Regions from separate parts of the Arthrobacter sp. UCD-GKA genome, predicted to be linked through region 1. Evidence: riboswitches for the same ligand, from Rfam matches in the RefSeq annotation. Region 1 holds a riboswitch; each other region holds the start of a gene.
What was found. Region 1 has a riboswitch for glycine ahead of BLJ79_RS08840 (DUF5058 family protein). Riboswitches for the same ligand answer to the same signal wherever they lie in the genome.

Region 1 (6,972 bases):
GCAACAGCCCCCCGCCCCATTCACCGCCCAACGCCAGACCCTGGATGAGGCGCAAGATTGTCAGGAGGATGGGGGCACCTACACCAATGGCTGCATAAGTAGGCATCAGACCGATAGCAACAGTGGCAACGCCCATCATAGTCAGGGTGACTAGCAGCGTTTTCTTCCGGCCGATTCGGTCACCGATGTGGCTAAACAATATGCCGCCAATGGGTCGTACGAAGAAGGCAAGAGCAAACGATGCAAGGGAGAGCATCTGGCTGGCGGTTGGATTATCCGAGGGGAAGAAGAGCGGACCGAAAACGAGGCCCGACATTGTGCCGTAGAGGAAATAGTCGTACCACTCGATGGTGCTTCCGACCGCGCTGCCCCAGAGAGCGCGCTTGCGGTCTTGATTGGTGACTTGGATGGTCACCGCAGATGTTTGGGCTGACATTTAGAACTCCTGTGTGAGTGATCAGGGAATGCCCTAGCTACGCTGCTGTGGCCTTCCTATGTCGATTTAGTTCGAGTTGACTAAGTCATGAGGATGACGGCCCGGCCCGCGCCGCCGCCAGACAAGTCGTCGAAAGCTTCGTTAATCTCATCGAGCGCGAAGCTGTTGCCCAGCATTGCGTCCAGAGGCAGTTTTCCTGCCAGGTACATCCGCAGGATTTGTGGAATCTGAACCGAGAGATTTGAGGAACCGTACAAGCTTCCTCGGATGGTCTTTTCCTGTTGGACCGCTTGATTCAGGGGGAAACGGATGTCGGTATTCGGGTTGCCCAGTCCAATTACGAAGGCGGTGCCTCGTGGACGCAGTGCGGTAACGGCCGCAGTAATGGTTTCTTCACGCCCGATCGCTTCGATGGCCCAGTGAACTCCCGTTTCAGTGATCTCGAGAACTTGAGTAACTAAGTCCACGAGTTTGCTGTTGATCGTGTGGGTGGCACCTAGCTCCCGCGCTTTATCAAGTTTCTGGTCGTCGATATCGGCAACGATGATGGGGTAGGCGCCGACTGCGGCTGCCCCAATGACTGCCGAAAGTCCGACTCCGCCGGCACCAACAATAAGCACGGATTCACCGGCAGCATGCGGCATACCGTTGAGTACCGTACCCATGCCAGTTACGACGGCGCATCCTACGATTGCCGCAATGGCTGAAGGAACTTCCTTAGGAACCTTGATGAGGGATTCTTCGGAAACAACGCACTCTTGCGCAAAGCAGGAAACACCCATGAGGTGATGGACAGCCGTGCCATCATGATCCAAGCGAGAACCGCCGCGCAGCAAGCCATTAGTGACGGCGTGGATCTTGCCCAGAGTGCAAAGCGCCGGACGACCAGAAGAGCAGTATTCGCAGGAGCCGCATCGAGGTCGCCACGTCATGATTACCTTGTCACCAACCGCCACGCTTCGGACCCCGTCTCCAAGTTCTTCGACAATCCCAGCACCTTCATGCCCCATGACAATCGGCGTCTTACAGGCCAGATCGTTCTTCATATAGTGAAGGTCGCTGTGGCATACGCCTGCTGCCTCTATCCGGACCCGGACTTCCCCAGGGCCCGGCGCGCTAATGACCAACTCGGTCACCCTCAGGGGCACATTGGGCTCTGTCATGACTGCGGCTTTCACAAACGACTCCTCGTAACGATTTTGTCGCTCGTGACGTTTGTCACGGCGACTAGGAAATAGCCTGTGATCACGTGTCGTTGAAGTCAAAAAATCGTCCCACTCAGTGGGACAGGTAATGCTAGAGGCTTGCCCAGTATGGCGTAGCCCGCACCTGACGGTTCAAGCCGAGCGTCGCGGCATGAACAGCCGGCCCCACTATGCGCATATCAACGCTACCTACCGGTGCGGTGATTGAGATTACTGCGAGCGCCGTTCCATCGCTTCGAAGGATTGGGCTCGCCGCACATGATAAACCTCCATGGGACTCTTCAACCTCGTAGGCAATGCCATCTCGGCGCGTACGTTCCAATTGGGCGGCCAATTCTTTTGGATCGACGATGGTCCGAGGCCCGATTTTTGTGAGGGCGCTACTGAGGACCAGTTCTTGGACTTCCGCGGCCGAGTGGGCCAATAACGCCTTGCCTCCAGCAGTGGCATAACTGGGCACCCTCCCGCCGATTCGTGAGGGAATACGAAGCTCTCGGTGCTTTCCGCGGAGGATCTCGATATATACGACATCCAAGCCATCAAGCACGCCAAGTTGCACTGTCAGACCAGTTGCTTGCCGAAGATCAGACATGGTGGCCAAAGCCAGTCGGCGCAGGTTCTTGGGCTGTTGTGCCCGTTCCCCCAATTCAAAACACTTCATGCCAATCTGGTATCCGGACTCGGTGTGGGCAACGAAATCATGCCGATCAAGGTCCACGAGTATCCGCGCGACAGTCGCCTTGGGCAGGCCCGTACGACGCGCAATTTCCGAGCCCGTCAACACCGGGTCATCAACATTAAACGTCTCGAGGATGACACCAATGCGATCGACCATCGAGACCGGTACCTGAGGGAGAGAAACAACCATGCGAATTATTATGCGTCTTACTCAGTGAGACATGCAACACAAATGAGCGAGGCGGCAGTTGTGTTTCTAAGTCCATTGAGGCGGATAGATCCTGCTGAGAAATTGATCATCATCTGAACACCAGCATTCATCGCCCTCTCGTTGAAACGAATTTAGCGGCAGCCCAGATAGCTTCAACACTGCTGAAGGGGTACGTTGCTGATAGCAACACTTGACTGCTCACCCAGGAGGGCATCTGCGATACGAGGCTTGGGAAATATCGTGCCTAGCAAGGCTGAGAGTAGGTTCCTCCGGCGCCTATTTGTGGTCGTTCTCGGTCAGTTCGATGACGAAGGTGCGGCGCTCGGTGATCAAGGCCTCGCGCATCACAAAGACCTCGCCTATGGCCATGCGTAAGACCTCGCCGGAGAACTCGGTCATCACCACGTCGTCCCCTTCGACAAAGCGCACTATGAGCAGCACTGGCGGTCCACTGAAATCGGGGCTTGAGATCGCGGGTCGTAGACTTCCTTGCCGTTGAGCCGAAAGTGGCCGAAGGCCCTCCACTCAGTGTCGCCGGTCAGGCACGAGAGGATTTAGGCGTGATCCGAATTGTTTAATCCGTAGATGTACTTCCTGGCGGTGTCTTTGTTGGCAGACATATTTAAAACCGCCGGGAATCGGGGTGTGGCGCTTCGATGGGCATCCGGCCCCGGTGTGCGCATCCGGTGATCGATAACAAGTGGACAGGCGAGGCCGCCATGCATTTTTTCAAGGCTAACCACCGGTTCATCTCGATGGAATGCTTGTCCGCCCGAAATCCATTCGATGCGCGAGGTATCTTCCGGAGCACCGCCCTCCTTACTCGATTGCAGGCGGACGAGGTTGGCTCCTTAGGCCATCGATGACCAGACGCAAAAATATTGATTCACGACTGCTTGGTCGGGAGAAACAAAAGAGCCACTGTGACCCGCGTCAAGTATTCTTGGTCGCACGCGGAAAAGCATCCGCACACAACTGAATAGTCTTCCGGTCACGCGCGGCTGGAGAGTCCCGGACACCACTCGGGCACCGAAGGGGCAAGCACCCGCAATCTCTCAGGTACCAGGAACAGCCGCGTGAGGAAACTCTGGAGAGCAGCCGCCGGGACCGGTGGCTCACCGACGAAGCACGCCGGTGCCATGGGGCACCGGTTTCACTTTCAGGTTCAGGACAGAGCGGGCACGGTGGCACCGGCATCACCCAGGGCCCGCATGCACCGCACTGACCCCTTCGATGAACGGTAGAACTCCCCCATGCACGTACCTGCCATATTGCCCGCCGCTGCGGACAGCAATTCCACGGACATCCTCGCCATAGCCAATTCGCCAGTCCTCTGGGCTTGTGCTGTCGGCGTCTTCCTGGTCATCGTCGTCCAGTCCGTCATCTATATGAAGGCCGCACGGATCGCTGCACCCCATGTCGGGATGAGCCATGCCGAATTGAAGACCAGCTTCCGCGCCGGCGCCATCTCCGCGCTTGGCCCCTCACTGGCAGTGGTCATGGTTGCCGTCGCCCTGCTGACGGTCTTCGGCACCCCCGCGGTGCTGGTGCGCATCGGCTTGATCGGCTCGGTGTCCTACGAGACCGCCGCCGCGGCAATCGCAGCCAACACCGCCGGAGCCGAACTCGGCGGGCCGACCTACACGCAGGCCGTCTTTGGCCTGGCCCTGGCCGCCATGAGCCTGGGCGGGGCCATGTGGATGATTGCCACGCTCATCCTGACCCCGCTGCTCAAGAAGGGCGACTCCGCGCTGCGCAAGGTCAACCCGGCCATCATGCTCGTGGTCCCGGGTGCCGCCATGGTTGCCGCCTTCATGGTGCTGGGAATCGGCGAACTGCCCAAGTCATGGATACACGTGGTCGCCTTCGTCTCCTCGGCCGCGATCATGACCGGTCTGATGGTCATCGCCAAGAAGGTCAACCGGCCCTGGATCAAGGAATGGGCCCTGGGCATTGCCATCATCCTCTCCCTGGCCATCACCTACGCGGCCACCCGCCTCTAATCGCAGCCAAGATTCCCAGGAGCACATCATGCCTCAGGCAACAGAAATCCACCAGGCGCTCGGCGCCTTCGACAAGACCACTTCCCGCTGGGGCCGGATCACCATGATCATTGGCCTGTTCTTCTCGCTGGCCGCCCCTGCCTACCTGGTCTTTTTTGCCGGACTGGACATCCAGGTCTCCGGCATCATCGCCGCCTTCGGTGCGCTGGCCGCGGTCTTCGGGGTCATCTGGATCGTCGAGCCGCTGACCTACTTCCCGATCCTGGGCGCCTCGTCCATGTACCAGGCGTTCATGATCGGCAACATCTCCAACAAGTTGCTGCCGGCGGCCATGATCGCCCAGGCCACCATCGGCGTAAAGCCCGGCACCCGCAAGGGCGAGCTGGCCTCGGTCGCCGCGATCTGCGGTGCCGCCACCGTCCACCTGGCCTCGCTGTTCATCTTCGTCGGACTGCTGGGCACCTGGCTGGTCAGCGTGATTCCCACTGACATCGTCCAGACCATCCAGTTCTACATCCTGCCCACCGTCATGGGCGCCGTGGTCGTGCAGGCGATCGTGAGCCAGAAGGCACCGCGCTCGGCGCTGATTGCCTTGGTCGTCTCGATCATCGTGGTCTCCGTGGCCTTCTTCTTCAAGCCCTTCGGCCTGTTCTCCACCGCTGTCGCCGTGATTGCCACGGCTGTTCTCGCCTGGGTGCTGCGCGACCGCAAGACCCTGGGGACACCGGAGGACGTACCGGTGCATGCAACCCCCGAGGGGCCGGTCTACTGACCGACGCACTCGGCTGCCCGGACCGGCCCGAGACCGAGCGCATCCACACCACAGTTACCGGCGGCGGCACTCCCGGGTGCCGCCGCCCCACCCAAGAGCAAGGAAACAACGCCCGATGACGAACACCATCCCGCCGGCCCTGGCACTGACCGAGGACTCGACCGCGGAAATGCACGAGACCTACAAGTACCTCCACGCCAACCCCGAGCTGTCCATGCAGGAACACCGGACCGCCGACTACCTGGCCAAGCGCCTGGAAGACCTCGGGCTCGAGGTGTTCCGCTGCGGCGGCACCGGGGTCGTGGGCATCCTGCGCAACGGCGAGGGACCGGTCATCGGCCTGCGCGCCGACACGGACGGGTTGCCGGTGCTCGAAGACACCGGGCTGGACTACGCCAGCACCGCCACCGGCTTCCTGGATGACGGCACCGAGGTCCCGACCATGCACGCCTGCGGCCACGACACCCACATGGCCACCGCGCTGAAGACCGCCGAACTGTACGCCGCCGCCAAGGACGCCTGGGCCGGCACCATCGTGTTCGTGCTGCAGCCGGGCGAGGAAACGGCCGCCGGCGCCAAGGCCATGGTTGAGGACGGATTGTGGGACAAGGCCCCCAAACCGGAAATCATGTTCGGCCAGCACGTGATGAACGGGCTCGCCGGCACCGTGGAGATCATGGGCGGTGCGGCCATGACCACCGCGGATTCCTTCAAGGTCACCGTCTACGGCCAGGGCTCCCACGGATCGATGCCCGAGCGCTCCATCGACCCGATCGTGCTGGGAGCGGCCATGGTGTTGCGCCTGCAGACCATCGTTTCGCGCCAGGTGGCCCCGCAGTCCGCCGCGGTGGTGACCATCGGGTCCTTCCACGCGGGCCTGAAGGAAAACGTCATCCCGGACCGTGCGGTGTTCACCCTCAACGTGCGCACCTTCGATCCCGAAGTCAGGGAGATCGTGCTGGGCTCGATCCGGCGCATCATCGCCGCCGAGGCGCAGGCCTCCGGCGCCCCCGCACCGCTGATCGAGGACATCTCCCACTTCCCGCCGCTGTACAACGACCCGACCGAGGCCGAGAAGCTTGCCGAGCAATTCCGTGCCGAGTTCGGCGAGGAACGCGTTCGCCAAGGCTCGCCGGTCATGGGCAGCGAGGACTTCGGCGCCCTTGCGGCGGCGATCGATGTGCCAAGCGTGTTCTGGTTCTTCGGCGGCAACGACGCGGCGACCCTGGCCGCCGGACACCCGCCGGCCAACCACTCGCCGTTCTTCGCCCCGGTCATCGAGCCGACGCTGAGCACCGGCGTGGCCGCAGCTGTCCGCGCGCTGTTCTCCAAGGTCGGCAAGAAGTAGCGTTACGGCGCCAAGGTGGCCAAGAGGCCCCGGAATCAGCCCGTCCGTGGACGGCGCTGGTTCCGGGGCCTCGCGGCGTATTTGCCGGGTGATTGCGTATTCTCCTAGAACACGATGACCGGTTTCAGCGTCGACCCATCCGCGGAATCGGCGAAGGCCTGGTTGATGTCTTCGAACTTGTACTTCTTGATCAACTTGTCGAAGGGGAACATTCCCTGGGCGTGCAGGCTGATCAACCGGGGAATGAATTCCTTGGGCACCGCGTCGCCCTCGATGACCATGGAAACCTTGATGCCGGTCAGCAGCAGGTTGCCGATGG
Region 2 (6,972 bases), on a different contig from region 1:
GGCCACGCCGATCGGGCCCACGCCCGGTCCGCCGCCGCCGTGCGGGATGCAGAAGGTCTTGTGCAGGTTCAGGTGGCTTACGTCGCCGCCGAACTGGCCCGGCTGCGCGAGGCCCACCAGGGCGTTCATGTTGGCGCCGTCGATGTAGACCTGGCCGCCGGCCGCGTGGACCTTGTCGCAGACCTCGCGCACGTCGGGGTCGTAGACCCCGTGCGTGGACGGGTAGGTGATCATGATGGCCGAGAGAACGTCCTTGTTCGCTTCGATCTTCGCATCCAGGTCGGACGCGTCGATGGATCCGTCCGCGGCGGTCTTGACCACGACGACCTTCATGCCTGCAAGCACGGCGGAGGCGGCGTTGGTGCCGTGTGCCGAGGCGGGGATCAGGCAGACGGTGCGTGCGTCCTCGCCGTTGGACTGGTGGTAGGCGCTGATCGCGAGCAGGCCCGCGTATTCGCCCTGCGAACCGGCGTTGGGCTGGATGGAGACGCCCGCGTAGCCGGTGATGGTGGTCAGGCGGCCCTCAAGGTCGGTGATCAGTTCGCGCCAGCCCTCGGTCTGGTGCTCCGGTGCGTACGGGTGGATGGAGGCGAATTCCGGCCAGGAGATGGATTCCATCTCGGCGGTGGAGTTCAGCTTCATGGTGCACGAGCCCAGCGGGATCATGGTGCGGTCCAGGGCCAGGTCGCGGTCCGAGAGGCGGCGCAGGTAGCGCAACATCTGGGTCTCGGACTTGATGGTGTTGAAGATCGGGTGGGTCAGGTAGTCGCTGGTGCGCTGCACGGCGGCAGGCAGCTCGAAGCCCTCGGCGGCGAAGGACTCGCCCTCGATGCCGAAGACCCCGGCGATCGCGGCAACGTGTGCGCTCGTGGTGGTCTCGTCGGTGGAGATGCCCACGGTGGTGGAGTTGACGCGGCGCAGGTTGATGCCCGCGTCCTCGGCCTTGGAGATGACGATGTCGGCGTTCTCGACGGTCACCTGGACGGTGTCAAAGAACGACTCGGCGGCCAGGCCCAGTCCGGAGCCGGACAGTGCGGTGGCGATGGCGCGGGCGTGGTTGTGGGCACGCTGGGCGATGCGCTTGAGGCCCGCCGGACCGTGGTACACGGCGTACATCGAGGCGGTGATGGCCAGCAGCGCCTGCGCGGTGCAGATGTTGGAGGTGGCCTTCTCGCGGCGGATGTGCTGCTCGCGGGTCTGCAGTGCCAGGCGGTAGGCCGGGGTTCCGACGTCGTCCTTGGACACGCCGACCAGGCGACCGGGCAGCTGGCGCTCCAGGCCGTTGCGCACCGCCATGTAGGCCGCGTGCGGGCCGCCGAAGAACAGCGGGACGCCGAAGCGCTGGGTGTTGCCCACGGCGATGTCGGCGCCCTGGTCGCCCGGTGCGGCGATCAGGGTCAGTGCCAGGATGTCGGCGGCGATGGTGACCATCGCGCCGCGTTCCTTGGCCGCGGCAATGATGCCGGAGTGGTCGATGACGGCGCCGTTGTTGCCCGGCTGCTGCAGCACGATTCCGGAGATCTCGCCCTCGGGCAGGCCCGCGGTCAGGTCGGCGATCTCGACCTCGAAGCCCAGTGCGTCGGCGCGGCCCTGGACCACTGCGACGGTCTGCGGGAAGAGGTTGGCGTCCAGCACGGTCTTGGCGGAGCCCTTGGCCTTGTTGGCGCGGCGCATCAGCAGCACGGCCTCGGCGACAGCGGAGGCCTCGTCAAGCATGGAGGCGTTGGCGATCGGCAGCGCGGTCAGGTCCATGACCATGGTCTGGAAGTTCAGCAGCGCCTCGAGGCGGCCCTGGGAGATTTCCGGCTGGTACGGGGTGTACGCGGTGTACCAGGCCGGGTCCTCGAGCACGTTGCGCAGGATCACCGGCGGGGTGTAGGTGTCGGAGAAACCCTGGCCGATCATCTGGGTCTTCATGACGTTCTTGTTCGACAGTTCGCGCAGCTTGGCCAGGGCCTCGGCCTCGGTCAGGGCGCCTGGCAGGTCAAGGGGTTCGGACTGGCGGATGTCGGCCGGGACGGCCGTGTCGACGAGTTCGTCGAGGGAGGAATAACCAAGCTGCGAAAGCATGGTGTCGATGTCGCTGCCCTGGGGGCCAATATGGCGGGCGACGAACTCAGCGGACGGGGTCACGGTCATGGGGAACTCCATTGGGTCATCGGCGTGCGCGCACACCGAACGAGCTGCAAGTTCCTCCCCGACCCTGTTGCTGTGACCTGAGAGTTTCCGCGACGCACCGGACTTGGTAGTCGGAACGTGCTTGCACCTTCGGTGAGCAGCACCGCCGAAGGGCGATGTTGCTACTTTCCAGAGTTGCCTCTTCGCGGCGGTACGGGGGCCTGAGAGTTTCCCGGGGAGGAATTGCTCCTACGGCGCCCGACCAACTTTCGCTGTACGGGACTCTCCCGCCGCATGTCAGTGGCTGTGCCTCTTTCGAGGCACGCCTCCCATCCTACCGGCGAAGCGTGAGCCAAACAACACGGGTCGCCCCGCTTCAGGTCAGAACCGCCTTTCGGGCTCCGTCAGGGAGTTTTCGGGCTTTCGCCCGATACCGTCCACCGCCCCTCGCAGGGACGGAGGTTCCCCTCAGCCCTCTTCCCCGTCGTCGAGCAGGCAGTTGGGCTTGGCCTCGAAGCGCGGTCCGACGTCGATCGAATATGGAATGCCCCACTGGTTGTCATAGCGCACGCGCACGGCACGCAGTGAGGACTCTTGGCTCGCGTCGACGGGTTCAAGCGCCATGATGATCGAATGATCGGTCCGGTCGTCCAGGGTGGCCGGCAGTTCGGTGCGGGAAAGCCACGTGGCCTGCATTTCCGGATCGCCATCGCCCACCGGGTACTCCCATGCGCCAAGTTGCACACCGTCGTGCTGGATGCCCGTTCCGGCAAGTGCATAGTTCACCGGTGCCACCAACGTGAGCGCCCGCACCCGGAGCGAACTCCCGGGCTTCACCTCGATCCACGGAGTGGTCAAGACGCCCGGAGCCACCCCGGGGGCCGCGGTGCTGTGACAGGTCAGGTTGCCTTGGCCGTGCCCTGCCACCGGATCCAGCATCCGGTACCCCGCCCAGCCTGCGGTGGCGACCACTGCGACAAGCACTCCGATGGACGCGGCCGTCCGCGGACGGCTCCGGAGGGTGCCCGCATCCTCAGGGGTCAACCTTTCCATCGTGACGCCTCCTTGGCTGGACGGGACCGGCGCTCCGACCTGCGGTGCGGTTGTTCAGCCCATCCTAGGTCCCGCCTCCAATGCGCGCCACGCCGGTAGGGGAACCCGGTTTCGGGCCGCCATGTTCCTTTCGGTTCCGGGAACCCGCGGAGCCATGCCAGGCATCACATTCCGGGCGGTATATAGAGGTTCATGAAGACAAAGACCGACAGGTTCCCCACATCAACCAGGCCATGGGACAGCATGGAAATACGCAGGCTGCCCGTGGCCCGGCGCATGCAGGACCATGCCAGGCCCATCACGAACAGCGTGGCGTAGAGCACCACCGATCGGTTCCCGATGGAGAAGACGCCCCACATCAGCGGGTGGCCGGCCACGAACAAGACCGTCGAGTACAAGGCGATCACCCAGAACGGCCAACAGCGGCCGGCATCCAGGAGCGCACCGCGCCAATACACTTCCTCAAAGACCGGGTTGACCAGTGCAAAAGCCAATACCGAAACGAACACCCCGGGATACTGCGCCACCAAGCCGAGATTGAGTGCAAGGATCCCCGCCAGCGGGAACAGCCCGAGCAGCAGGCCCACGATCCACACCCAGGCCGGGCGCCTGGCACTGCGCCGAAACCAAGCCCGACGCTGCCCTGCGTCGGTGGTCATGGCGAGGACCGCTGCGATGAGGCCCCAGTAGACGGCGGCCACCCACAGCCACGCGGTCCCGGCGTTCATGTCGGCAGCGATGCGCGCGACCAGGTGGCCGACGCCGACGATGGCCAGTGGGCTCACCAGAAGCACCAGGCGCCTCGCTCGCGGACCGGGAAGCCCCCGTCCGGCACGGGCGAGACCGGTTTCGGCAGCCGCTGTGCTTTTTTCGTCTCCAACCATGCCCCAAGCCTCCGCAACGATCTGCAAAACTGTCAACCATTGCCCACGTCAGCCAGGCTTTTTCGGCCGCAAGCCCGCGCCGCCCAGGCGACGGCAACGGCTCTCCCAAAACCTCCGTGAATAAACACTTGACACTTCAACCAAAAGAGGCGTACCGTAATACTTGAAGCTTCAACCATACGGATTGAGACCACATGAAAAACTTCCTCGCTCGACTCTTCGGAAAGAAGGCAGCAATGTCCATCGACATCAGCATCATCGGAACCGGCAACATGGGACGCGCACTGGCGGCCCGCACCCTCGCAGCGGGCAAGAACCTTCAGGTCCTGGCCCGCGACACCGAGGCTTCGGCCACGCTCGCCGCGGAGCTCGGCGGTGGCACCACCGGCGGAAACCTCACCGAGGCCCCGGCCGGACGAATCGTCGTCCTGGCGCTGCCCTTCGACGCCGCCAAGGAATACGTCGCGGCCCAGGGTGCCGCCCTCGATTCCAAGATCGTCATCGACATCACCAACCCGGTGGACTTCTCGACCTTCGACTCGCTGACCACCGCTGCCGGCAGCTCGGCTGCCGAGGAAATCGCCGCGCTGACTTCGGCCACCGTCGTCAAGGCCTTCAACACCACCTTTGCCGGCCCGCTGACCGCCGGTTCGGCTGCAGGCGAGCCGCTGGATGTCTTCATCGCCGGCGAGGATTCCGCCCGCGCCGAGGTAGCCGCATTCGTCACGGCGGCCGGCATGCGCCCGATCGAGGTCGGCGGCCTGCACCACGCCCGGGAGCTCGAGGGCTTCCAGCTGCTGGTCATGGCCATGCAGGTCAACCCCGCGCTGCCCGATTTCAATTGGGGCACCGCGCTGAAGATCGTCGGCTGAGCCGGACCCGACCACACATGTCAGCAGCACTGCGGGGAGCCCGGCCACCAGGCCGGGCTCCCCGCGGCGTTCCACCACCCAAACCCCCGCAGATCCAGTCCGGACCCGAAGCAAGTGCACCGAGCGGCAGCTACACGATCCCGGCAACCCCCAGCCAGGAGCCGATGGCGAAGGTGACCACGAGCGCCGCGGCCCCGCCGATGAGCACCCGCAGGGTCGGGCGCAGCATGGGTGCCCCGCCCAGCCTGGCGCCAAGCGCGCCGGTGATTCCCAGCGCCAGCATCACGGCAATGAACGTCACCGGGATCTTCAGGGGCCCGGGCAGGAACACCGCGGTGGCGAAGGGCAGTGCGGCCCCCACCGTGAAGGACACCGCGGAGGCCACTGCGGCGTTCCACGGGTTCAGGACCTCTTGCTCGTCGAGCTGCAGCTCGGCATCAAGGTGCGCTGCCAGCGCATCATGGGCGGTCAGTTCGTGGGCCACCCGTGCTGCGGTTTCCGGGCTCAGTCCCTTGGCCTCGTAGAGCCCGGTCAACTCCGCCAGTTCTTCCTGCGGCATCTGGGCCAGCTCGAGGCGTTCCTTCTCGATGAGTGCCTTTTGCGAGTCCGCCGAGCTGGACACCGAGACGTACTCCCCCAGCGCCATGGAGATCGCCCCGCCGATGGCAGCGGCCGCCCCGGCCGCCAGGATCGGCCCGTTCGCCGTGGTGGCGCCGGCAACACCGACCACCACGGCGGCTACCGAGACGATCCCGTCGTTGGCGCCCAGCACCCCGGCGCGCAGCCAGTTGAGGCGTTCGGCCACGCCCTGGTTGTGCGGTTCGTCCTCGTGTTGTCCCTGCGGTTCCTGCTGCCCGTCCATGCCCACCAGCAAAGCACCCTCGATGCTTCTTGGCCAGCGGCACGACCTGCGGTTACCGGACCCGCGGCACCGGCAGCGAAACGTAACGCGGGTACCGGGCGGACAGGTTGTCCCCCGACGAGGTGCCGGTGAGCCGGCGCTTGACCCACGGGGCCAGGAATTCCTTGGCCCAGGTCGCGTCCCCACGCAGCTTTTCGGCCCGTGACTGCACAACCAGCGGCGGGAGCTCGGGAAGCTGGATGTCGCTGTCCTGTTCCAGGACCCCGAGTACCTTCCTGGCCATCAGGGTGTGTCCGGCGGTGCCCATGTGCAGGCGGTCGGTGGCCCAGTAGCGCCAGTCCCGGAATTCGCGCCATCGCCAGTAGTCGGCGATCACCGCCCCGTGGCGCTCGGCGATCTCGCGCACGGCCTCGTTGTAGATGGCGGTGCGGCCGCGGGTTTTCTCGAAGATCGCCGAGCCGTTGGAATCGAACCCGGTGAACAGCAGCAGCGAGGCGCCGGTTGCCGCCAGCTGGCCGACCGCCTCCTCGTACCTGGACATCATCGAGTCGATGTCGACGGCCGGGCGCAGGATGTCGTTGCCGCCCATGTACAGGCTGACCAGCGTCGGGCGCATGGCCGTCGCCACGGGCAGCTGTTCGGCGATCACCTGCCCGACCTTCTTGCCGCGGATCGCCAGGTTGGCGTATCCCCAGTCCGGGTCCGCACAGAGTTGCTCGGCCACCCTGTCGGCCCAACCACGCACCCGGTTCGGACGGTTCGGATCCACATCGCCCATGCCCTCGGTGAACGAGTCGCCCAGGGCCAGATATCGTTTCGAAAATTCCACGACCCCAGCGTATCGCCGGCACCGGTCTTGTCCCGGCACCGCGGCGACACGCTGCGCAACACCCGGGCGCCCACCCTCGTGGACACGACTCACCGGCGGCGCTGTGCCGGCACACAGCGCGCACCTAGCCAACGCGCGCACGCTGGAAAACATGAAGGCCACAAACCGTCGCAATACCCACCGCACGAACGGGCATCCCGCCAGGAACGTCATCGGCCACGGTGCCGAGCCCCTGGGCATGCCGGCGCACACGCCCGAGCCCGGGGCGCATGGCAGCGGTCCGGTTTCCGTGGGCCCGGGGACCTACGAGGTGCGCTGCGACGTCGTGCCGACCCACCAGGGCCCCGGCCCCGC
Region 3 (6,972 bases), on a different contig from region 1:
TGGGTTCTTTCTTTCAATTCCAACGAACAACGCAACCGATTCGATGCCGGCCTCGGCCTGTGAGTTTCCGATTAATGGCAAAGACCGGACCACACCAAGGGCGCGTTGCGCTACAGAACGTGGGAGGCGACGAGCTGTGAGAGCGCACGCACGTCGACCTTGCCCTTGAATTCGAGACGGACCTTGCCCAGGGAACTGAACCACAAATCCAGCTCGGCATCGAGGTCAAAGGTCCCGGCGGTCTCCACTGAAAACGCCTGGACCTTGGAATACGGCAACGAGGTGTAGTCGCGCTTCTTGCCCGTGAGCCCCTGGATGTTCACCGCAATGAGCCTCTTGTTGGTGAAGACCACGTAGTCGCGCGCTCCCTTGAAAGCGGCGAGCTGTTCCTCGCCCTGGACAAAGAGGGGGTGACTTCGCCCGCCACGTCCCCGGGGCCGCACGGACTGAGCTTGAATACGGAGGCGTTGTTGAAATCGATCATGCCCCGACCCTACCCAGCCGGAGTGACAAGCCGGGAGCGACCCGTTGCTACGCACGGGCCAGCAGGTCCTCGCCCAGGCCTGCGCGCCGATAGAAGACCTCGCGGCCGGCGCGTATGGTGTCGGTGAGCCCCGAAGCCTCCAGCACCTTCAGATGTCCATTCACAGTTCCTGCTGCAAGTTCCAGGGCGCAGGCCAACTGGGTGGTGGTCATCGGGAGGTCGAGCTGGGCCAGGATCGTCGCACGCGTGTGGCCCAGCAGCTTGGCCACGGGTGAGTCCTTCACCTGGCGGCTGTTCTCCCACAGCCGGCCAACCCCGCGCGGGGCGTAGGTGAGTGTGGGGACAAATGGTTCGACATCCAGGACCAGGGTGCGCGGCCAGACGAATGCGCTGGGCACCAGGATCAGCCCGTTGCCGGGCGCAGCGTGGTGCGAACCGTCGCAGTTCGCGGTGACCTCCAGCCCGTAGCGGGTGCCCCGTACGCTGGGGTGCAGGGTATCGAAGACCTGGTGGATACCGTGTTCTGCCAGCAATGCCAGGCGGTAGTCCAGATCGGCCAGCAGCATGGAGCGCAACCGGGGCCAGAACGGCTCAAGTGCCGTCTCCCAGTACCAGCGCAGGGCGTCGACCAGACGAGTGGCTCCGGCCGTCGGATCGTCGCAGAAATCGCTGATCGTCTCCAGCCTGGATTCGTCCCGCTCGACCGCCATCAGGTAGCTGAGGTCGCGGACCCAGAGCTCCGGCGGCACGGCGGCGACCGCCGCGAGCCCTGCCTCGAAGGTGTCCTGCCGCAGCGGGGTGGGCGTCAGGGAATCGGCAATGAACCCGGTGGAGCGGATCAATGTGGTGAGTAGTTTCAGGTGGTCTTGTTTCGCGGGGTCCCTCGACGCCAGGATGCGCGAGGTCGCCTCCGTGATCCAGGGTCGGTGCAACCGGGTTCCGAGCTGCAGGGCGCGCATGCTGGTGACGGTTTCCCACAGGGGCGAGACGGTGAAACGCACCCGGGTCAGGTCCTCGGCCGACAGTCTGATCTGCATGACACCGAGTCTAGGCTTGCGGCGGTGTCGAGGTAAGGATTCGGAAATGGCCGAATGGTGGTCAGGCGGTGCCGGTCGTTTCAGGCTTGATGCATGGCTACTTCAACCGATGCCTTCAATGTCCAATCAGCCTTCGACAACCGTGCAGGTGCCCGCCATCGGGCCAGAAAACGTACCTCTCGGACGACCGCGGCAGCCCATGCGGCTCCGCGCCGTCGACTGGTCTTCGGCCCGCTATTGGTGTTCTCGCCACGCCAGGAGGAAATGCTGCGGGAAAACCGAGAACGTGCCTGGCTCGAGCTTCACTCGGTGGTGGCTGGGCGGTTCTGACCAGCGGCATCGGTGCCGAAGAACTGCACCGTGTCCTCAGTGACCCAATGCCTCCCAGCCCAAAGCCAAGCTCAACCGGTGTGAGGCCCGTCATATTACTTTCGTTTGTTGACTAGGTCACATCTGAGACATATCGTTCTATGGAAATTGATATATCAGGGAGCGGCGCATCTTTGGTGGCGTCGGCGAGAACCACGGGAGACAACAGCCACATGCCACAAAAATCCCCCACCAGGGCGCATCTTGACACCGTCGAAAAGGCGAGCTTCCTTCGCGTCCTCACCTATGCCGGAGCGATCATCGCGTTCCTCATAGGCTCCGGGTTCGCCACCGGGCAGGAGATCCTGCAGTATTTCACTTCCTACGGATACTGGGGCGTCTTCGGCACCGGTCTGCTGGTCCTGGTGCTGATGACCTATGTGGCCGTCGAATTCTTCGTGGTCGGGCAGGCGAAGAAATTCGACCGGCCGTCGCGGATCTTCCACTACTACTGCGGCAAGCATCTGGGGACCTTCTTCGACTACTTCTCGATCCTGTTCGTTTTCCTGAGCTTCACCGTGATGGTCGCCGGCGCCGGCGCCGTCTTCGAGGAGCACTACGGGATGTCGCGATACGTTGGCGGCATCGGACTGGCGGTGGTCGTGGGCATCAGCGTGTGGTTTGGCCTGAAGTCCCTGGTCGATGTCATCGGGAAGATCGGTCCGGTGATCGTTGTGGTCGCCATTGCCCTCGGACTGTTGGGAATCTTCCGCAACCCGGGCGGGATCGCGGAGGGCAACGCCCTGCTTTCGGGTCTTGATTTGACCCAGGCTTCCACGAACTGGTTCATGGCCGGCCTGTCCTACGTGGGTTTCTGTATGCTCTGGCTCGCGGCCTTCCTGACCGCGCTTGGCAAGACTGCACGCAACCGCAAGGAGGCGTCCTCCGGGGCCCTGGCAGGGTCGATCGCGTTTTCGGTGGCCTGCATCATTGTTGGCCTGGGCCTGCTGGCGAACATTGTGCGAGTCGGCGGGACCGAGATCCCGATGCTCGTGCTGGCCAAGGACGTGAGCCCGGTCCTTGCCGCCGGGATTTCCGTGATGATCCTCGCGGGCATCTACACGACCGCGGTGCCGTTGCTGTGGACAGTCTCCTCGCGCTTCTTCGCCGACAAGACGCCGCGCTTCAAGTACCTGACCATCGCGCTGGCAGTGGTTGGCACAGTGATCGGCCTGGTCCTGCCGTTCTCCCAGATGGTCAACATCGTCTATGTCGTCAACGGCTACGTCGGGATCCTGTTGCTGGTCCTGATGCTGGTCAAGACCGGCACGCGCCTGGTGCGGCGCCAGCCGCTGTGACCCGGCGCGGCCGTCCGCTCCGGCATCAATGCCGGCCTGCGTCCTTGGCCTATCGTGTTCGTCTCGAGTCGGTTGGGCTGGCCGCGCGGGGCGGTGCGAGTGCCGGTCCGGCGATCGAGGAGGAAACATGAACGGCGTTGACTGGAAATCGGTTCCCGTGGCCGCTCCACCGCCGGGAGCGGTCGAGGTGCCGCGCAGCGATTTCGGGTTCCTGGCCGTTGCCGGAATCCTCGAGTTGGGCGTGCCGGGTGCGGTGTACCGGTTGCCGCGCGAGGCCGGGGACGGGGCAGGCGCCGAACGCGTCGGGGACTCCCGGGAGATCGCGACCACGCTGGCCGATGCCGGCATCCCGGGTCCGGCGGATCCGCTGGCCGACTGCTGGTTCATTCTTCGTCCGTCATCCATGCCCACGGAGGGCTTCTGGGATGCGCTGGGGGAAGCCGAACCATTGCGCGGGCGGAACCAGACCCGGCGGGGGTGCCGCAGCGGCCTGCATGCGGCGTTGCAGGTCCTGAACTCCAGCAGCTAAACGACCGGCCAACGGACCGTGGCTGTTGCACCCATCGCTGACTTGGCTTTTTGGCTCATGTGACGGCCGCAGCCGCGGGGTGGGCTCTTTTTCGGGGGCGCCGCGACATGTTTCGCGGGCGATGACACAAAAGGCTTGTGAGTTGCACCACAGGCCACTGCGCAGTAAGTTATGACTGCAATCACAAAATATCGCCGTTGACACGTGGCGGGAGAGATCCGTCCGCGCCTTGGACGGGCGCCGTAGGAGCAATTCCTCCCCAGGAAACTCTCAGGCCCCCGTACCGCCACGAAGAGGCGAATCTGGAAAGAAGCACGGTCTGGTCCGTGCTCACCGAAGGAGCAAGTCCCGATCCCCTTGCGGACGGGATGGAAACTCTCAGGTACGTCAACAGATTGGGGAGGATCCAAGAACAGCGCGGACCCGTCCGCGCGCGATTCGGGAGTTCCTCCAATGACGCCAACCACCCACGCCACTGCCCGGTCGCCCTTTGGTGCGCCCGCCGGCCTGCACCGTGAATCCGCGCTGCGGTCCCCCGGGAATGCCGAGCACCGCACCGCAGGGCACTCCTGCAAGCGCACCGGCCTGGGAATGGTTGCCTCGGAGAACAACGCGAAGTCCTTGTTCCAGGGCATCGCGCCCGTCGGCGAGAACCGTTAGGGAATCGTCCATGGCACGCCACCGAAGCACCGGCACCAATCTGGAAGGCAACAGCATGAGCAAGAACAGTTCCGCGCCCCACCTCGAACGTGGGCTCTCCAACCGCCACATCCAACTGATCGCGCTCGGCGGTGCCATCGGCACCGGCTTGTTCATGGGATCCGGCAAGACCATTGCGGTGGCCGGGCCCTCGGTCATCTTCGTGTACATGATCATCGGCTTCATGCTCTTCTTCGTGATGCGCGCGATGGGCGAATTGCTGTTGAGCAACACCAACTACAAGAACTTCTCCGACTTCGCCGGGGACATTCTGGGCCCGTGGGCCGCCTTCTTCACGGGGTGGACCTACTGGTTCTGCTGGGTGGTCACCGGCATCGCGGACGTGGTGGCCATCTCCCACTACGTCGCGTTCTGGTGGAAGGACCTGCCGCTATGGATCCCCGCCGTGGCCTGCATCCTTCTGCTCGTGGCCCTCAACCTGCCCAGCGTGAAGAACTTCGGCGAGACCGAGTTCTGGTTCGCCCTGGTCAAGATCGTCGCCATCGGCGCGCTGATCGTCGTCGGCCTGGTCATGGTCATTACCGGCTTCGAGAACAACGGGGCCACTGCCTCCTTCGCGAACCTCTGGAACGACGGCGGGATGTTCCCGACCGGCTTCATGGGCTTCGTTGCTGGCTTCCAGATCGCCGTGTTCGCGTTCGTCGGCATCGAGCTTGTCGGTACGACCGCGGCCGAGACCAAGGACCCGGAGAAGACCCTGCCCAAGGCGATCAACTCCATTCCGATCCGCATCCTCTTCTTCTACGTCGGTGCCCTGGTCATCCTCATGGCCGTCCAGCCGTGGAAGCTGTTCAGTGCCGCGGAGTCCCCGTTCGTGGGCATGTTCGCCCTGGCCGGCCTGGCCGGCGCCGCAGGCATCGTGAACTTCGTGGTGCTCACCTCCGCGACCTCCAGTGCGAACTCCGGCATCTACTCGACCTCCCGCATGATCCACGGCCTGGCCGAGGAGGGCGACGCCCCCAGGGGCTTCGCGAAGCTCTCCCGCACCAAGGTCCCGCGCAACGCGCTGCTGTTCTCCTGCATGTTCCTGCTCGCCGGCGTGGCGCTGCTTTACGCCGAGGGTGGCGTGGCGGAGGCGTTCACCCTGGTCACCACGATCTCAGCGCTGTGCTTCATGTTCGTCTGGTCGATCATCCTCATCAGCTACCTGGTCTACCGCAAGCGCCGCCCGCAGCTGCACGTGGCCAGCAAGTTCAAGATGCCCGGCGGAACGTTCATGCCCTACGTGGTGCTGGCCTTCTTCGGCTTCATCCTCTGGGCACTGACCACGCAGGCTGACACCCTGGCCGCGCTGCTCTTCACCCCGATCTGGTTCGTGGCACTGGGCATCGGCTACGCGATCCTGCGCTCCAAGCCCAAGCACGCCGAATTGCGGGCGTTGCACCAGGCCAAGGTCGCCCAGGAACGCATGCTTGCGGCATCGTTCAATGCCGGTGGCGCGGTGCTGGAGGCGGATGTGAAGGAGCCCGCCGCGAAGTAGCGGTAGCATTCCGGTCCGCGCCGGGGCCGTTTCCCGTGGGGGGCGGCCCCGGCGTCATGCGGCCGCGTGCCGGCCCGTCCCGGTTTCCGGGGCGGGGACGGGGTTCCAGGTCCTTCGGGTCTCGAGGTACCAGAAGTACAGGAAGAGTGCGATTTCGTACCACTCGACGAAGAAGACCGCCTGCCTGACCCCGAGCGCGGCCAACACGGCCCATGCCACCACGCCCAGCGCCATCAGGACCAGCAGCCCCGCATAGTGGCCAGCCCGCCCGCCGCTGGTGTCGGTGTCACCAAGCCTGCTGCTGCCCAGGTGGCTGGCGATCGCGATGCCCATGCTGGCGAGCAGAAGCAGGGCTGCGGCAAGGTGGACGCCGACGAAGTCCTTGCCTTCGAGCGTCCGCCACAGCAACAGCACCAGGAACCCCGCCAGCAGCAGCGTGCCTGCCACGGCCAGCCACCGTGTTTCCGTGCGTTGCAGCAATGAGCGCGACGACCAGCTGCGGGTCTTCCACTCCAGCCACCCGAATGCCACCGCCACGACCAGCACCGCAACCACGGAGACCTGGATCGAGCGGATGAGCTCCCGTGCCGCGGCGGGGTCCAGGGTGCCAAGGGTCTGGCCCAGCCCGGCGGGGACGAAGGCGACGAACATCGCGTAGAAGCCGGCGAGGTTCAGCGCCTGGTCCTCCAGCGGCGGTCCCTTGTAGACCACCAGCAGCACGCCGGTGGTCACCATCATCGCCACGAACAGGTTCCTGGCCGGGCCGATGTAGTAGGAGCTGATGGAGTCCCCGATGCTCCCGGTCCACCAGGCGTACAGGGCGATGGCCACCAGGAGCAGCAGCGGAATGACCAGGAGCATCAGGCGCAGGTAGCGCAGCGTGTCCCGGCCCTGGTTCTCGTCGACAGGAGTGTGCATGCCTGATTGTGCAACAGCAAATACCCTGTTGGCTAGGGCGGGGACGCGCCGGCGCGGGGCAGTTCCGCCTCGGTCCCGCGCGCCGGCGGCGGGATCAGCGCCAGCCGAGCTGGGGCGCCACCTGGGTGAGGATCGCT

Region 2: linked by a shared signal. The riboswitch ahead of gcvP (aminomethyl-transferring glycine dehydrogenase) and the one ahead of BLJ79_RS08840 (DUF5058 family protein) in region 1 are both predicted to bind glycine.
Region 3: linked by a shared signal. The riboswitch ahead of BLJ79_RS10710 (hypothetical protein) and the one ahead of BLJ79_RS08840 (DUF5058 family protein) in region 1 are both predicted to bind glycine.

Annotation. Positions count from the first base shown of each region.
Region 1 is NZ_MOLR01000004.1:555,168-562,139, forward strand. Features, by position in the region: gene BLJ79_RS08825 (MFS transporter) at 1-436, opposite strand, end outside; gene BLJ79_RS08830 (zinc-binding dehydrogenase) at 517-1,599, opposite strand; gene BLJ79_RS22365 (IclR family transcriptional regulator) at 1,733-2,476, opposite strand; gene BLJ79_RS23540 (hypothetical protein) at 2,807-2,971, opposite strand; glycine riboswitch at 3,522-3,612, shown strand; gene BLJ79_RS08840 (DUF5058 family protein) at 3,784-4,533, shown strand; gene BLJ79_RS08845 (hypothetical protein) at 4,562-5,305, shown strand; gene BLJ79_RS08850 (amidohydrolase) at 5,421-6,653, shown strand; gene BLJ79_RS08855 (NAD(P)-dependent alcohol dehydrogenase) at 6,758-6,972, opposite strand, start outside.
Region 2 is NZ_MOLR01000022.1:3,199-10,170, reverse strand. Features, by position in the region: gene gcvP (aminomethyl-transferring glycine dehydrogenase) at 1-2,139, opposite strand, end outside; glycine riboswitch at 2,318-2,418, opposite strand; gene BLJ79_RS22080 (hypothetical protein) at 2,587-3,171, opposite strand; gene BLJ79_RS22075 (CPBP family intramembrane glutamic endopeptidase) at 3,336-3,956, opposite strand; gene BLJ79_RS22070 (NADPH-dependent F420 reductase) at 4,292-4,927, shown strand; gene BLJ79_RS22065 (VIT1/CCC1 transporter family protein) at 5,058-5,789, opposite strand; gene BLJ79_RS22060 (SGNH/GDSL hydrolase family protein) at 5,842-6,618, opposite strand; gene BLJ79_RS22055 (hypothetical protein) at 6,770-6,972, shown strand, end outside.
Region 3 is NZ_MOLR01000005.1:242,465-249,436, forward strand. Features, by position in the region: gene BLJ79_RS10690 (PH domain-containing protein) at 111-539, opposite strand; gene BLJ79_RS10695 (ArsR/SmtB family transcription factor) at 532-1,521, opposite strand; gene BLJ79_RS22895 (hypothetical protein) at 1,615-1,851, shown strand; gene BLJ79_RS10700 (YkvI family membrane protein) at 2,064-3,188, shown strand; gene BLJ79_RS10705 (hypothetical protein) at 3,316-3,717, shown strand; glycine riboswitch at 3,916-4,013, shown strand; gene BLJ79_RS10710 (hypothetical protein) at 4,171-4,377, shown strand; gene cycA (D-serine/D-alanine/glycine transporter) at 4,433-5,917, shown strand; gene BLJ79_RS10720 (hypothetical protein) at 5,972-6,835, opposite strand; gene BLJ79_RS10725 (LLM class flavin-dependent oxidoreductase) at 6,930-6,972, opposite strand, start outside.